Regions from separate parts of the Streptomyces sp. DF42 genome, predicted to be linked through region 2. Evidence: riboswitches for the same ligand, from Rfam matches in the RefSeq annotation. Region 2 holds a riboswitch; each other region holds the start of a gene.
What was found. Region 2 has a riboswitch for cyclic di-AMP ahead of ACYUED_RS05430 (C40 family peptidase). Riboswitches for the same ligand answer to the same signal wherever they lie in the genome.

Region 1 (3,874 bases), 2.6 Mb from region 2:
GCCCGAGATCAGGTCATTGCCGAGGTCGCCGCGCTTGCGGTGGATGAGCTCGGCGAGATAGCCGCGGATCTTCTTCACGGAGCGGGCGACGCCACCGCGCGGACCGCCGCCGTGCCGGATCATCATCCCCGCCCAGTCGCGGAAGTCGTCCTGGTCCTCGCGGGGGACGCCGAGCAGGTCGCAGATCGCGTAGATGGGGAGGGGGAAGGCGAAGTCGTGGATCAGGTCGGCCTCGCCGTTCGGCGCGAACCGGTCGATCAGATCGTCCGTCAACTCCTGCACGCGCGGCGCGAATTCGGCCACCCGGCGCGGAGTGAACGCCGTGGAGACGAGGCGCCGCAGCCGGGTGTGGTCCGGCGGGTCGATGTTGAGCAGATGCGTCATCAGATTGGCGCTGCGCTCGCCCGGGATGCCGGTTTTGCTCTTGCCCTGCGCGTCCTCGGCGTGATGGGCGGGGTTCTTCGACAGCCGCCCGTCGGCGAGCGCCTGACGTGCGTCGACGTAGCGGGTCACCAGCCATGCCCCCACCCCGCTGGGAAGCGTCGTCCAGTGGACGGGGGAGTGCTCGCGCAGCCATGCGTAGGCCGGGTAGGGATCGCCGGCGAATTCCCAGGTGAAGAGTTCGGGGGCGGTGTTGGGGACGTTCACAGGACGACCGTATCGGGAGCCGCTGGTGAACGCCCCGCCGCGGCGGCCGGCGCAAAGGTGACACGCGTTCAACTCCGTGATCTTCACGTGATCTACGCGGCATTAACTTGTGACAAGTGATCGACTGCCGATACGTTCACCCACCAGCGCGGTGCCGAGCACCATCCGCCGCGCCGGTCACTGCTGTCTCGCGAAAGGCCCCCGCATGCTCTCCGGGAACGGTCGACACCGTCGCCCCCGTCAGGCTCCGGCACTCCTCGTCGCGGCCGGGGTGACCGGCTCCGCCATCGCCATCCCACTCCTCGGGGCGGCCTCCGCGCACGCCGCCGACGGCACCACCTGGGACAAGGTGGCGAAGTGCGAGACCGGCGGCGCCTGGAGCGAGAACAGCGGCAACGGGTTCTACGGCGGACTCAAGCTGACCCAGAAGAACTGGGAGAAGTACGGCGGCCTCGACTACGCCCCCAGAGCCGACCTGGCCAGCCGCAACCAGCAGATAGCCGTCGCCGAGAAGCTCCTGGACGACCAGGGCGTCGGCGCCTTCCACCTCTGCGGACTGACCTCGGGCCTGAACAAGGACTCGGACTCGGCCGACATCGACACGGGCATTCTGGAGGGCGGTTCGGGTTCGTCCGACTCCTCCGACTCCACCGGTTTGTCCAACTCCTCCGGTAATGGATCCAGTGGGTCCGGTGATTCCTCTTCGTCGGATTCATCCTCCGGCGCCTCGTCCAGCACTTCTCCTTCCGCCTCCGAGGACGCGAAGGACAACTCCACCGAATCCGGCACATCGGCCTCACCCTCCACCTCCCCGTCCGGGACGGCCTCGCGAGACGCGCAGCGTCGCGACGACTCGTCCGCAGATCGGGCAAAGGGTGATGACTCGGACAATGCCCAGGAGGAAGTGGGCTCTTGGAGCCTCGTCGACACCGGCTCGATCGGCACCGGCCGCCACCGCGGCGCCAGCGCCGAGGGGGTCAAGGCGGACAGTCGTACGGACGACACGTATACGGTCCACGCCGGCGACACCCTCGCCTCCATCGCCGACTCCCTTGACCTGGACGGCGGGTGGCACGCGCTCTACGCCGAGAACAAGAAGGCCCTCGGTAGCGACCCGAACCGTATCGTCGCCGGTCAGACCCTGCGACTCCCTGCCGAATAGGGCGAAAAACAACGGGAGTTCGCGTCACATTTCGCTCCGGAATGTCCGGTTTGGTGAAAGTGTGGGATGAGTCTCAGAAGCCCTGATCGTCTTTGAAATTCCCCGGATCGCGTGTCTACGGTCGTCACCGCTCGTCAACACGAGCCCCGGCTGCCGCAACGCCGAATCCTGCCAGCGGCCGTACGGGAACAGTCGTCGCGTCAAGCGCCGTAGGCAGGAGCGGGGGACCCAAGGTAGGCGCCGGGTCCGGCAGTTGAGGCCTCACGGCCTCCGACGCCGGAACCGGCTTGGGGTTAAGTCGCGCACCGGGAGGTGCGCGGCCGGGCAACTCAACCGGCCCGAACCCGACAGCTCACCTCGCAGGCGTCGGTGAGGGGATCCACCATGCTGTTTTCCGGCAAGGGCAAGCACCGTCGTCCGTCCAAGGCCACCCGCGCCGCCGCGATCGCCGGCGTCACCGGTGTCGCCATCGCCGCCCCGCTGATGGCGGCCGGCAGCGCCTCCGCCGCCACCGCCTCCGAGTGGGACGCCGTCGCCCAGTGCGAGTCGGGCGGCAACTGGTCCATCAACACCGGCAACGGCTACTACGGCGGCCTGCAGTTCTCCGCGTCCACCTGGGCCGCGTACGGCGGCACGCAGTACGCCGCGCAGGCCAACCAGGCCGGCAAGGCGCAGCAGATAGCCGTCGCGGAGAAGGTTCTCGCCGCTCAGGGCAAGGGCGCCTGGCCGGTCTGCGGCACGGGCCTGTCCAGCGCCGCCTACAACGGCGCCGGCGCCTCCGGCTCCAGCAGCACCGCCAACCGCTCGGCCGACTCGCAGGCCGCCTCCCGCTCCTCCGAGCGCCCGGCCGCGAAGACCCAGAAGAGCCAGAAGACCGTCACCACCCCGACCGGCAAGAAGGTCAAGAAGGGCGACGGCGAGTACAAGGTCGTCAAGGGCGACACCCTCAGCTCGATCGCCGAGAAGCACGGCGTCAAGGGCGGCTGGCAGAAGCTGTTCAAGCTGAACAAGGACATCGTCTCCGACGCCGACCTCATCTACCCGGGCCAGCAGCTGCACCTGAAGTGACGGCCTGCCGGTAGCTGAACCACAAGCGCCCGCCCATCCGTGTCCTCCGTCATGGCGGACACGTGAGGGCCTCCCCCCGTCCCCACGGGCTCCCCGCTCCGGTGCGTGTTCCCCCGTACGCACCGGGGCGGGGTCTTTTTGCGCCCCCTCTTTGTTCCGTTCGGAAACAATTTACTCTCGGTTCTGCTCAAGGGATGGTCGGCAGCGTGGCCGATCGGCCGGAGGCGGTTAGGCTCGTCTCGCAGAGCCAGCGCTACTGCCGTAGCCGCGTCACATCCATGAAGGAGATGCTCGTGCCGTCCATCGACGTCGTCGTAGCCCGGGAAATCCTGGACTCCCGAGGCAACCCCACGGTCGAGGTCGAGGTCGGCCTCGACGACGGCAGCACGGGTCGTGCCGCCGTCCCCTCCGGCGCCTCCACGGGCGCCTTCGAGGCCGTGGAACTCCGCGACGGTGACCCCAACCGCTACCAGGGCAAGGGTGTCGAGAAGGCCGTCCTCGCCGTCATCGAGCAGATCGGCCCGGAGCTCGTCGGCTACGACGCCACCGAGCAGCGCCTGATCGACCAGGCCATGTTCGACCTGGACGCCACCGACAACAAGGGCTCCCTCGGCGCCAACGCCATCCTCGGCGTCTCCCTGGCCGTCGCCCACGCCGCCTCCGAGGCCAGCGACCTCCCGCTCTTCCGCTACCTGGGCGGCCCGAACGCGCACCTGCTGCCCGTTCCGATGATGAACATCCTGAACGGCGGCTCGCACGCCGACTCGAACGTGGACATCCAGGAGTTCATGATCGCCCCGATCGGCGCGGAGTCCTTCTCCGAGGCCCTGCGCTGGGGCGCCGAGGTCTACCACACCCTCAAGAAGGTGCTGAAGACCAAGGGCCTGTCCACCGGCCTCGGCGACGAGGGCGGCTTCGCCCCGAACCTGGAGTCCAACCGCGCCGCGCTCGACCTCATCATCGAGGCCATCAAGCAGGCCGGTTACGTCCCCGGCG
Region 2 (3,874 bases):
CCATGACCCGACCGACCGCCCGCTATGTCCTGCCCGAGATCACCGAGCGCACGAGCTACGGGCACAAGTCGCTGGATCCGTACTCGAAGCTGCTGGAGGAACGGATCGTCTTCCTCGGGACGCAGGTCGACGACACCTCGGCGAACGACGTGATGGCGCAGCTCATGTATCTGGAGCACAAGGACCCCGACCGGGACATCGCGCTGTACATCAACTCGCCCGGCGGCTCGTTCAGCGCCATGACGGCGCTCTACGACACGATCCAGTACGTCACCTGCGACGTGGCGACGACCTGCCTGGGGCAGGCGGGTTCCTCCGCCGCGGTGCTGCTGGCCGCCGGCACGCCGGGCAAGCGGTTCGTGCTGCCGGGCGCCCGCGTGGTGATCCATCAGCCGTCGCTGGCCGAGCCCGTCGAGGGGCAGGCCAGCGATCTGGCCATCCAGGCCGAGGAGTTGACGCGGATGCGCTCCCGCCTCGAGGAGATGCTCGTTCGGCACACGGGACGCAGCGCGCAGCAGGTGAACGCGGACATCGAGCGGGACAAGATCCTGGATGCCCAAGGAGCGGTGGAGTACGGGCTGGTGGACCAGATCATCCCCAGCCGCCGGGCCGCCCCCGTCCCGCCCGCCGGTCGGTGAGAGGCCGGTGCTCCCGCCCGAACTTCCTCCGCTGCCCGCCCTCACGCGCGCCGAGGGAGAGCTGATCGACCGTTACCTCGACGTGGTCGACCTGCTCGGCCGTATCAACCCGGCGCATGACGGGGACACGTATCGCGGACTGCGTGCCGCGCAGGCTCTGGTGAGCCAGGCGGCGGCGCTGCGCGACGCGCTGGCGCTGATGCACCGTCGGGGCGAGAACGAGTTGCACGCCCCGACCCTGGGGCGCGCCCTCAGGGTGCTGGACGGCGAGCGGCGCACGGCCAGGGTCACCCTGCCGCCGCACTCCCCCAGTTGACGCGGGTTCGACCGGTCCGGACACCTCGCCGCGGCGCGAGGTGTCCGGACCGGCGTTCAAACGGACCAAAAGGCGTACCGCCTTTTGGAGGATGCTTGGCTCCCTTTTCGGGGCCGTCGGAGTTGCACAACGTGCGTGGCCCTAGGCCGGAATGATGCCTTCCGCCGCTGGTCCGGGGCTCGTCGAGGGCCTCAACGCCCGTTCGAACGCAGGGGTGTCCACCCGAACGGGTGAGTGGTGAGTAACAACACAAAGTCACGGTTCCATTGGGTTTTTCTGACTTCTGTAGGTGAAGATCCCTGTCTGACGACAAGACCCCGCCACAGCGGCGGGGCGATCCGGGCGGACGCCGAGTCCTGCCGCCGCACGGATGACCGGTCGACAGGAGTGGATCGGCAGGAGTGGAGGACCCAGGCAAGACGGGTCGCCGGAACGGCCGTCTCCGTAGGGAGACGCCGGGTCGAGCAGCCCTTGGGGTGAAGCCGCGTCAGCGGCCGGGCAACTTCGCCAGCCCGAATCCGACAGGTCATCCTTCACAGGCGGCTGACGAAGGGTTGCGCATGTCTGCGCTCAATCGTGTCCCGTCGCTGATGGCCCGGGCCGGCACGGCCTCGGCGCTCACTATCGCCGCCGTGGGCGGCTCCATCGTGGTCCCGGGTGTCGCCTCCGACGCCGCGGCCGCCACGCCCGCGACGAAGGCACTTCAGATCGCGGCCTCCAAGAAGGGTTCCCCGTACAAGTGGGGTGCCTCGGGGCCGCGCAGGTTCGACTGCTCAGGGCTCACGCTGTACTCGTTCAAGAAGGCGGGCAAGAAGCTCCCCCGGACGGCTGCCCAGCAGTACAACAAGTCCCACCACATCTCCTCGAAGAGCCGCAAGGCCGGAGACCTCGTGTTCTTCCACTCGGGCTCCAGCGTCTACCACGTGGGCATCTACGCAGGGAAGGGGAAGATCTGGCACGCCCCGAAGACCGGGGACGTCGTGAAACTGCAGAAGATCTGGACCAACAGCGTCTGGTACGGCCGGATCAGCTGACTCTCCCGCGGGGGCGACGCCGACCTGACAGGCCGTCGCCCCCGCGGGGCCTTCCACGGGCTCGGCACACTGCCGGGGCGGAAACCCCGCCGTCCTGCCGCCCTGAGCCCTCACCGCGCCCTGACGGCGCTCTGGACCGGGCCGGGGCACCACGCCCCGTCGCCACGCTCCCGCTCCCGCTCCCGCCTTTCACCCCTCGCGGCCGCGCCGTGCGCCTCGGTGCTAAGGCTCCTGCTGTCCCGCGGCCGGCACCGGCTCGGCCGGGACGGTCCACGGAAATTCGATGGACACCGTCTTGCCGCCCTCCCGGGTGGGACGCACCCGGAGCCTGCCACCGCACTCGGCCGCCAGCCAGCGGACGATCACCATGCCCCGGCCGTTGTCCTGCTGGACGGCGGCGGGCAGCCGTTTCGGGAGGCGGGGATGACTGTCGGTGACGCCGATGCGCAGCTGTTCGTCATGGTGGAGCTCGACGTCCACCGTGAAGGTGGGTGACAGCCCGAGAGTGTGCTGCACCGCGTTGGTAGCGAGTTCGGAGACGATGAGGCGGATGGTCTCGGAGGTTTCCGTGCCCGCCGGCAATCCCCATTCCGCCAGGGTGTCGACCACGTAGCCGCGGGCCGCGGCGACCGAGGCGGGATCGCTCGGCAGAGTGACGGATGCTTCCAGATGGTCTGCCATGGCGCGGTCGTCCCTTTCCCACGGGACCGGAGTCCGACACGGAGCGGATGGTTCGAGTACGGTCCCGGACTGGTGCTTCGTCGCCAGAGTGCCATTACCGCAACGGTCACGGGTGGCGATCCACCAAGATATGCATATATCTGTCGCTCAAAGCGGTGAACTCTGCGACGGGAGACCGTATTCGGGTGGCCCGGTAGGAGTAAGGAGTAACGCATGCAGCACGGTCCCGCGGTGCGCCGCCGGAAGCTGGGTGCCGAACTGCGTGCGTTACGCACGAGTGCGGGGCTCACAAGCGGCGAGGCGGCTCGGCTCGTGGGCTGGCACCAGTCGAAGGTGAGCCGGATCGAGACGGGTGCCAGCGGGGTGAAACCGGCCGATGTGCGGTTACTCCTGGACGCCTACACCGTGTCGGACGCCCAACTCCGTGAGTTGCTGATGGCGTTGGCGGGTTCCGACGAGGGAGGCGGCCGGCACCACTGGTGGCACGCCTATCGCGGGGTGCTGCCCCCGACCTACCGCGATTTCATCAGCCTGGAGTCCCAGGCGAGCGCAATGAGCACGCTGGAGACGTCCGTCGTACCCGGCCTGTTGCAGACGCCCGAGTACGCACGTGAGGTGACCCGGGCGGCGGTGGGCGGACTGGACGACGAGCGGCTGGACGCCCTGGTCGAGGTGCGCCTGGCCAGGCAGGACGTGCTGCGTGCGGACCGGCCGCTGGAGCTGAGCGCGGTGCTGGACGAGGCTGTGCTGCGCCGGGAGATCGGCGGCCCCGACGTCATGGCGAGACAGCTGCGACAGCTCATCGAGGCGGCGCGCCTGCCTCAAGTGCGGCTTCAGGTACTGCCGTTCGCTGCCGGTGCCCATGTCGGCGTCACCGGGCCTTTCGTAATCTTCTCATTTTCGAGCACTTCTGATCTGGACGTGGTTGTTCTCGACCACTTGACGAGTAGCCTCTACCTCGAGCGGAAAGAAGACCTCCGGGCCTATACCGAGGCCTTCACCGCCCTTCAGTCCCACGCCCTTTCGCCCGAGGACTCGTTGGATCACATCGCCGCAATAAGTGACGGCGCGTAAGGAGGCACCATGTCTGCACTGCCTCGGAACGTACCTTCCAGTACCGATCTGCATGGCGTGCGGTGGCTGCGCAGCAGTTACAGCACGGGTGCGAACAACTGCGTGGAGACGGCACTGCCGCACTCCGGCCC
Region 3 (3,874 bases), 3.3 Mb from region 2:
CGCGGCGGCCTTGATGTTGGTGGCCGTCAGGCCCGGGAACGCGGGGTGCTGGCTGACCTTGGTCGCGATGACGACGTCGTCGCGGTTACCGCGCGCCCTGACCCACCTGCCGATGATCGTCTCGGACTCGCCGCCCTCGTTGCCGTCGACCCACGCCGAGTAGGAGTCGGCGGTGTCGACGAAGTTGCCGCCCGCGGCCGCGTAGGCGTCGAGCACGGCGAAGGACGCGGCCTCGTCGGCGGTCCAGCCGAAGACGTTGCCGCCGAGGGAGAGGGGAAAGACCTCCAGGCCGGAGGAGCCGAGCTTGCGAAGAGAAGTCATGTAGTGCGTCAACACCCGCCTCGGAGGGCGATCTTCCGCTACGGCCGCAAAATCCCCGTAAACAAGCGGAGTCAGCCATTCCGGTAGCTGGGCAGCGGAAACCGGCGGTCCTGACGTCGCGGGGATGCCGTCAGAACCGCCGGGATCAGAAACAACAGGAAGGACAGAGAGAACAGGAAGAGCGGGGAGAAGCCGAGGTCAGGAAGAAGCGGAGGTCAGGGGGTGAGGCCCTTGCTGCGCAGCCACGTCATCGGGTCGATGCCCGTGGCCTGGCCGTTCAGGTGGACCTCAAGGTGCAGGTGCGGGCCGGTCACGTTGCCGGTGGCCCCGACACGCCCGATCACATCGCCCGTGGCGACCTTCTGGCCGACGCTCACGCTGATCGACGACTGGTGGCAGAACCAGAGTTCCGTTCCGTCGTCGAGCGTGATGATCGTGCGGTAGCCGTACGAGCCCGCCCAGCCGGCCTCCGTGACGGTGCCGCTGTGGACGGCCCTGATGAGCGTGCCCGTGGGGGCGGCGAAGTCGAGACCCGTGTGGTAGCCGGAGGACCACATGGAGCCGGCCTGTCCGAAGGTGCCGGTGATCGTGTACGACACGACCGGCAGCTTGAACTGCTTGGCCAGTTCGGCGAGTTTGGCGGCCTCGGCCTTCTTCTTGGCCTCCGCCTCGGCCTTCTCCTTCGCGGCCTGAGCCTTGGCCGCGGCCGTCTTCTCCGCCTGGGCGGCGGCGTCGTCGACCTGCTTGGCGAAGAGGGCCTCGGTGACCGACTGGGCCTTGCCGTCGACCTGGACCTGCTGGCTCTCGGCCTGGGCCATGATGCGGTTGCGCAGCGCCTCACCGGCGTCCGCGGCGCCCTGCGTGGTGTCGTCGGAGCTGACACCGACGTCACTGAGGGCGGTGGCGGAGCCCTTGGAGGCGTCCGAGGAGCCGCCGAACACGCCGCCCACGGAGGGCAGGTCGGGCAAGGAGATGGACACCGGGGGCTTGCCGGTGTTGGCGCTGGCCATACCGCCCGCGCCGACGGCGGCTATGACACCGACGCCGAGAACCGTGGAGCTGCGGGCGAGTCCCCCGCCGCGCTGCTTGGAGACACGGTGCCGGCCGCGTATCGGGCGGAGGGAGTCCTCGGTGGGGTTCCACTCCTCCCACGGGCCCTCGTCGGTGCGGGGGCCGGCGAAGCCGAATGGCTCGGTGCTCGGCACGAACGGCGCTGCCGGGGCAGGCGGGTTGGACGCCACGTAGGCGTGCTCCTTCCTTCCTTCTCGCCTACCGGGTTAGCTGACGGGTTCGGAGCAGGAAGGTCTCCTACGCGCGTATACCTGCCGTGGGTTCACGGCGGCTTCAGCGCGATTCACCCCAGGGTGGTGGTTCCCCGGTTCCCTTGCGGGATTCGGCGCGTGCGCACGGAGCCGTCTCTTGTGACGGCTGGGACGACCGCGCTGCGTTATCGAACGTTAATAGACCCGGGGTGCCGTTGCCAGCTGTTCTGCTTGATCATTAATGCTTCTTGGCCTGGACGTAGGGCACATGAGCGGCCAAAAACGGGCGAGTTGGCCAAGCCTCAGGATTCACACAGGCACTGACGGTGTGTCAGTTGTTATGCGGAGGGCGCTCGCTCGATCACACCCGGTCACATCACGGCAGGAGAGACAAGGAGGGGCGCGGAGAAGCGCGGAGGGAAAGGGAGCGGGAAAACACTCAGGGCCGGAATCCAGTTACTGGATTCCGGCCCTGAGCCTTGAGTAGCGGGGACAGGATTTGAACCTGCGACCTCTGGGTTATGAGCCCAGCGAGCTACCGAGCTGCTCCACCCCGCGTCGTTGTGTAACCAGCATACGCCATCCGTGGGGTGCTCAGGACCACGGTCACCACCGCGGGTCACGACCCCGGCAGATGCCGGTTCGGCGCCTTGGCCTGCTCCTCGTACTCCGGCAGTACGACGACGTCGACGCCCCGCGATGCCAGCAGCCCGCTGCCGTCCGCCTCCGTGACGAACGTGTCCGGCTCCCGCCACGCCGTGACCACCCGCCGTACCCCCGCGTCGAGGATCAGTCGTGCGCACGGCCTGGGCCGGGAGGCGCGGTGGGCGCAGGGCTCCAGGCTGCTGTACACCGTCGCCGCCGCGAGCCTCGGATCCGCCGGGTCGAGCTTGGCCAGGGCCGCCTCCTCGGCGTGCACGGCCGGGTCGCCGCCCTCGCGCGAGTGACCGCGGGCGAGCTCCGTACCGTCGGCGGCGACGATCACCGCACCCACGCTGAAGGCCGTGCGGGAGGGCGGGCACTGCGCCGCCAGCTCGCAGGCGAGGGCCAGCCAGCGGCGGTCGGCGGCGGCGGGGAGCGCGCCGGTGCCGGGGGCCGTGGGCTCGTAGCGCATGAGGACGACGTCCTCGATCCGCCGGGCCTCCGTCAGGCGCAGGCGGCCGCCCTGGTAGGCGCCGGGGCCGAAGAGGCGGGGCGCGTCCGGGTCGCCCACGAAGAGGGGGGCGAGCACGAGCTGGAGTTCGTCGGCGAGGCCCTGCTGGAGGAGCTGGGTGTGGATCGTGCCGCCGCCCTCGACCATCAGGCGCCGTACGCCGCGCACGTCGTGCAGATGCTCCAGCAGCCGCCGCCAGTCGAGGTCGGGGCCGAGCGGAGCGACGTCGGCGGCGAGGCCGAGTGAGCGGGCCCGCTCGGCGCCCTTGTCGGTCGTGAAGACGAGCTTTTCGCCGCCCGTGTGCCAGAACTTCGCGTCCGGGTCCAGGTCGCCGGAGCCGCTGACGGTGACCTTGAGGGGGTACTCCGGCCTCCCCGCCGCGACCCGGGCGGCCCGGCGCTCGGGCGAGTTGACCAGCAGCCGCGGGTTGTCGGCGCGGATCGTGCCGGCGCCGACGAGGATCGCGTCGACGGACGCCCGCACCTCGTCCACGCGGTCGAAGTCGGCCGGGGAGGAGAGCAGGAGGCGTTCGGGGCCGGTGTCGTCGAGGTAGCCGTCGAGGGAGACGGCGGCGGACAGCAGGACGTAGGGGTACGGCATCGGACGCGCTCACTCTCGGCGGCGGGCGGGGCGGGCTCGGACGGTCGGACCGGGCTCGGACGGGCGGGGCTTGGTTCAAGTTTGAAACAAACCTACACTGGGGGCATGACGACTCGCTGGCTCACCTCCAAGGAGCAGCGCGCCTGGCGCGCGTACATCGCCGCGGCGCACCTCCTGGAGGACGCGATCGACCGGCAGCTCCAGCAGGACGCCGGCATGCCGCACCTGTATTACTCCATCCTGGCCAATCTCTCCGAGGTGCCCGAGCGGCGGCTGCGGATGACCGATCTCGCCGAGCGGACGAAGATCACCCGAAGCCGGCTGACGTACGCCGTGTCCCGGCTGGAGAAGGACGGTCTGATCCGGCGCGAGAACTGCAAGTGGGACAAGCGGGGGAGCATCGCCGCGCTCACCGACGAGGGCATGGCGGTACTGGAACGCACGGCGCCCGGCCATGTCGAGACCGTGCGCGCCTCGCTGTTCGAGCATCTCACCGAGGAACAGGTGGAGCAGGTGGAGGAGATCTTCTCGGGGATCG
Region 4 (3,874 bases), 4.6 Mb from region 2:
CCACTATCTGGTGCGCCGCGTCCTCGGCCCGCTCGGCGCCTGGTGGCTGCGCGACCGCTTCGAGGGGAAGGTGCAGGTCAGCGAGGTCGACCGGATCGTGCGCACGGACGCGGCGGACGGCGGCCCGACCCTGACGGTCCGTACGCACGCGGGTGGCCTCCAGAAGCTGTCCGCGGACCACGTCATCGCGGCGACCGGATACCGCGTGGACATCGCCGCGATGGACGTCCTCGGCCACGGACTGCGCACAGGTCTGGCGGTGAGCCGGGGCGCGCCCAAACTGGGCGCGGGGTACGTCTCCTCGGTTCCGGGCCTGTACTTCACGGGCCTGCCGGCCGCGTCGTCGTACGGCCCCGTGATGCGCTTCGTGTGCGGCACGGAGTTCGCCTCTCCGAGGCTCGCCACACACCTGGCCGCAGCGCACGGACAGGCGGGCGCCGCGCACCCCACCCGGCGATGAAGAGCCCACCGGAGCAGGGGAGTTGACCAAGGATCGGCGGTGCACTCCGCCATCGTCCGGTTCGCGGTGAGTCGGTGGGGCGTCCTGTCCGTATTCTCTGATCATGGCCGCACCCACCGCATATGCACTCATCGCCACCGACCTGGACGGCACGCTGCTCCGAGGCGACGACACGCTGTCCGACCGGTCTCTCGCAGCGCTCGCGCGGGTGGCCGAGGCCGGCGCCCGTCACCTCGTCGTGACGGGTCGGCCGGCGCCCGGAGTGCGGCCGCTCCTGGATGCCCTGGGCAGCACGGGGCTCGCGGTGTGCGGACAGGGCGCGCAGGTGTACGACGCCGGCGCGGACCGTCTGCTGTGGTCCGTCACGCTGGACCAGGAGCTGGCCGAGACCGCCCTCGGCAAGATCGAGGCCGAGGTGGGCCAGGTGTACGCGGCCGTCGACCAGGACGGAGTGGAGGGACTCACGCTCATCGAACCGGGCTATCTGATGCCGCACCCGACCCTGCCGGCCGTGCGGGTCGACCGGCGCGACGACCTGTGGGGCGAGCCCATCAGCAAGGTGCTGCTGCGCCATCCCGACCTGTCCGACGACGAGTTGGCGTCGACGGCGCGCACGGTGGTCGGTTCGCTGGCCACCGTCACCATGTCCGGACCCGGGACCGTCGAACTCCAGCCATGCGGCATCACGAAGGCGACGGGCCTCGCGCTGGCCGCCGCACACCTGGGACTCGGACCGGAGCGGACGATCGCCTTCGGTGACATGCCCAACGACATCCCGATGTTCGACTGGGCCGCCCACGGCGTCGCCATGGCCAACGCACATCCCGAACTCAAGGCGGTGGCCGACGAGATCACCACGTCGAACGAGGACGACGGCATCGCCGTCGTCCTCGAAAGACTCTTCCCGAGCGGGTGATACGGCTCAGTACGCGCCGAACACGTTGTCGATCGATCCGTACCGCGCGGCCGCGTACTTGCAGGCGGCGGTGATGTTCGCGACCGGGTCGTAGGGGTCGTACAAGGTGCCGGGCACGTGGTAGGCGAGGAACGTCGGGTCGATGACCTGCAGCAGCCCCTTGGACGGGGTGCCGGCGGCCGCGTTCGAGTCCCAGAGGTTGATGGCGGCCGGGTTGCCCGAGGATTCGCGGATGACGTTGCGGTAAATGCCGTTGTACGTCCCGGGGATGCCGTTCTGTGCCATCACCTGCAGGGAGGCCCGGATCCAGCCGTCGAGGTTGTCGGCGTAGCCCAGGGACCTGGCGGTGGCCACGGTCGGGGTGGCCGCGGAGGCGCTGGTCGCTCCGATGATCGGGAGGGCGAGAACGGCGGCGCCCGTGCCGATGACGGCGAGCTTGCGGGCGAGGCGGGAGTTCTTGGTGCGGCGGTGCTGAGCGGCAGCAGGCATGGCGAGGTTCCTCTCCGGCGCCTACGAGGTGAGCTGTCGGGTTCGGGCGGGAGCTGCCCGGCCGCGCCGCCCTGCGGCGACGCGACTTCACCCCTAGCCGGTCCGGGACGGTGCCCGGTCCGGCGGCTTACCTGGTTCCCCCGCTCCTGCCGTGCGAGTGAGTTCGTCGATGGGTCGTGTCCAGGCGGCGGCAGGATTCGGCGTTCCGCCCGACAGGCCGGGAACGTATGCGAGAGCACATGTCCGGAACAAGTACTGAATTCACAGATCACGCCTATTGACCTTGGTCTGAGGCATATGGGTCGCTTGATCCTTTGCGGTTGCCAACCCTCAACTTGCGTACGGGTGAAGGAAAATCGACAGAAGTCGGACGGCCGTCGACTCGCGCGACGGCGTGACCCAACTCACTGGCTCCGGTAACAGTGGCAAATCGGGCAATAGGCCCAACTCGTAGTCAATCAACTGTTCATGAGGTCCACGTCCCCCTGGTTCGAAGGAAGATCACCTCTCTATCTTCGTTGCACACCGCCTGATTAGGGGCGAAAGGGACTCTCTGTCGCAGGTGGTCTACGGGGGATCCGGGAGTGGCGGACGAGCACGGTGGCCGCCCGCGCGCGCATGTCCACCGTGAGGACGGAACCTCCTCTGTGGTGCGCGTCGTTGTCATGGCAGTCGTCCGTCGAGCACGCCTTGACGACCGCTTGAGCGGCTCGGGCGGGAGGGTCGCGATCTGGAGGGAGCTGAAGCCGCCCCAGGAGATGCCGGACATGCCCACCCTCATGGAGTAGTGGCCGCGGGGCCGGAAAGAGTGAGAGCAGACCCCCCGGTCGGCCGAAGGGGGCGGGGTCGTCCTCAAGGTGGCTGCCCGCTGCCGGATGCGGCGTCCGTCTTCGTCCGGGGCGCAGGCCGTCCACCTGTCGGAGCCGGCAGAGGCGCCGACAGGCAAGGCGACAGGTGGGGCGACAGGCAAGGTGATGGGAAAGTCGATAGATATCCGCTCATATCAGGTGATCAAAAACATACCGGTCGTGATCCGATACCGCCCGTGGTGGACGGGTGGGTGGCATCGGTGATCGAAAGGTGACCGGATACGCTGACTTGAGTGATGTCAGCGACCTATCGACAAACCGTGTAACCGCCAGCAGACACCAGCAGACAGGAGACCCCTCGTGACCGTCGTCGGGCCGTTCGGGCTGAGCGTGCGGGACCAGGCTCTGGAAGCCGATGTCCAGGCCGGATTGGCGGCCGTCGAGGAAGGTTTGCTCGAAGCCACCAAGAGTGAGGTGCCCTTCATCACGGAGGCCGCCCAGCACCTGGTGCGGGCGGGTGGGAAGCGGTTCCGCCCGCTGCTCGTGATGCTCGCCGCCCAGTTCGGTGATCCGTACGCCCCCGGGATCGTGCCGTCGGCCGTGGTGGTGGAGCTGACCCATCTGGCCACGCTGTACCACGACGACGTGATGGACGAGGCCGCGGTGCGGCGCGGTGTGGACAGCGCCAACACCCGCTGGGGCAACTCGGTCGCGGTCCTCACCGGCGATTTCCTGTTCGCGCGCGCCTCGCACATCCTGGCCGACCTCGGCCCCGAGGCGGTCCGGGTCCAGGCGGAGGCGTTCGAGCGGTTGGTCACCGGGCAGATCCTGGAGACGGCGGGGCCGCAGGACGGGCGGGACCCGGTCGATCACTACGTGGACGTGCTGGGGGGCAAGACGGGCTCGCTGGTGGCCGTGTCGTGCCGCTTCGGCGCGATGATGTCGGGCGCCGACGAGACGGTCGTGGACGTGCTGACGCAGTACGGGGAGCGGCTCGGCGTGGCCTTCCAGCTGGCCGACGACGTGCTGGACATCGCCTCCGACTCGCGCGAGTCCGGAAAGACGCCGGGCACCGATCTGCGCGAGGGGATCCCCACCATGCCGGTGCTCCGGCTGCGGGAGCGGGCGGCGCGGCTGGGACTGGCCGAGGACATCGCCCTGTGTGAGCTGCTGGACTCCGACCTGGGCGACGACGCGCGG

Region 1: another riboswitch for cyclic di-AMP. It lies ahead of ACYUED_RS17320 (transglycosylase family protein); the one in region 2 lies ahead of ACYUED_RS05430 (C40 family peptidase).
Region 3: another riboswitch for cyclic di-AMP. It lies ahead of ACYUED_RS20340 (M23 family metallopeptidase); the one in region 2 lies ahead of ACYUED_RS05430 (C40 family peptidase).
Region 4: another riboswitch for cyclic di-AMP. It lies ahead of ACYUED_RS26585 (transglycosylase SLT domain-containing protein); the one in region 2 lies ahead of ACYUED_RS05430 (C40 family peptidase).

The regions. Positions count from the first base shown of each region.
Region 1 covers NZ_CM177859.1:3,817,462-3,821,335, reverse strand. Annotated here, with positions in the region: gene ACYUED_RS17330 (cytochrome P450 family protein) at 1-648, opposite strand, end outside; gene ACYUED_RS17325 (transglycosylase family protein) at 854-1,810, shown strand; cyclic di-AMP (ydaO/yuaA leader) riboswitch at 2,006-2,191, shown strand; gene ACYUED_RS17320 (transglycosylase family protein) at 2,195-2,878, shown strand; gene eno (phosphopyruvate hydratase) at 3,166-3,874, shown strand, end outside.
Region 2 covers NZ_CM177859.1:1,180,586-1,184,459, forward strand. Annotated here, with positions in the region: gene ACYUED_RS05420 (ATP-dependent Clp protease proteolytic subunit) at 3-638, shown strand; gene ACYUED_RS05425 (hypothetical protein) at 646-954, shown strand; cyclic di-AMP (ydaO/yuaA leader) riboswitch at 1,370-1,511, shown strand; gene ACYUED_RS05430 (C40 family peptidase) at 1,515-1,988, shown strand; gene ACYUED_RS05435 (ATP-binding protein) at 2,211-2,669, opposite strand; gene ACYUED_RS05440 (helix-turn-helix domain-containing protein) at 2,883-3,743, shown strand; gene ACYUED_RS05445 (DUF397 domain-containing protein) at 3,753-3,874, shown strand, end outside.
Region 3 covers NZ_CM177859.1:4,474,048-4,477,921, forward strand. Annotated here, with positions in the region: gene ACYUED_RS20335 (aldo/keto reductase) at 1-321, opposite strand, end outside; gene ACYUED_RS20340 (M23 family metallopeptidase) at 537-1,562, opposite strand; cyclic di-AMP (ydaO/yuaA leader) riboswitch at 1,573-1,730, opposite strand; tRNA gene ACYUED_RS20345 (tRNA-Met) at 2,068-2,141, opposite strand; gene ACYUED_RS20350 (dihydrofolate reductase family protein) at 2,203-3,336, opposite strand; gene ACYUED_RS20355 (MarR family winged helix-turn-helix transcriptional regulator) at 3,442-3,874, shown strand, end outside.
Region 4 covers NZ_CM177859.1:5,788,774-5,792,647, forward strand. Annotated here, with positions in the region: gene ACYUED_RS26575 (FAD-dependent oxidoreductase) at 1-460, shown strand, start outside; gene ACYUED_RS26580 (HAD family hydrolase) at 564-1,376, shown strand; gene ACYUED_RS26585 (transglycosylase SLT domain-containing protein) at 1,383-1,865, opposite strand; cyclic di-AMP (ydaO/yuaA leader) riboswitch at 1,869-2,044, opposite strand; partial or broken gene ACYUED_RS26590 (CocE/NonD family hydrolase) at 2,438-2,649, opposite strand; gene ACYUED_RS26595 (polyprenyl synthetase family protein) at 3,035-3,874, shown strand, end outside.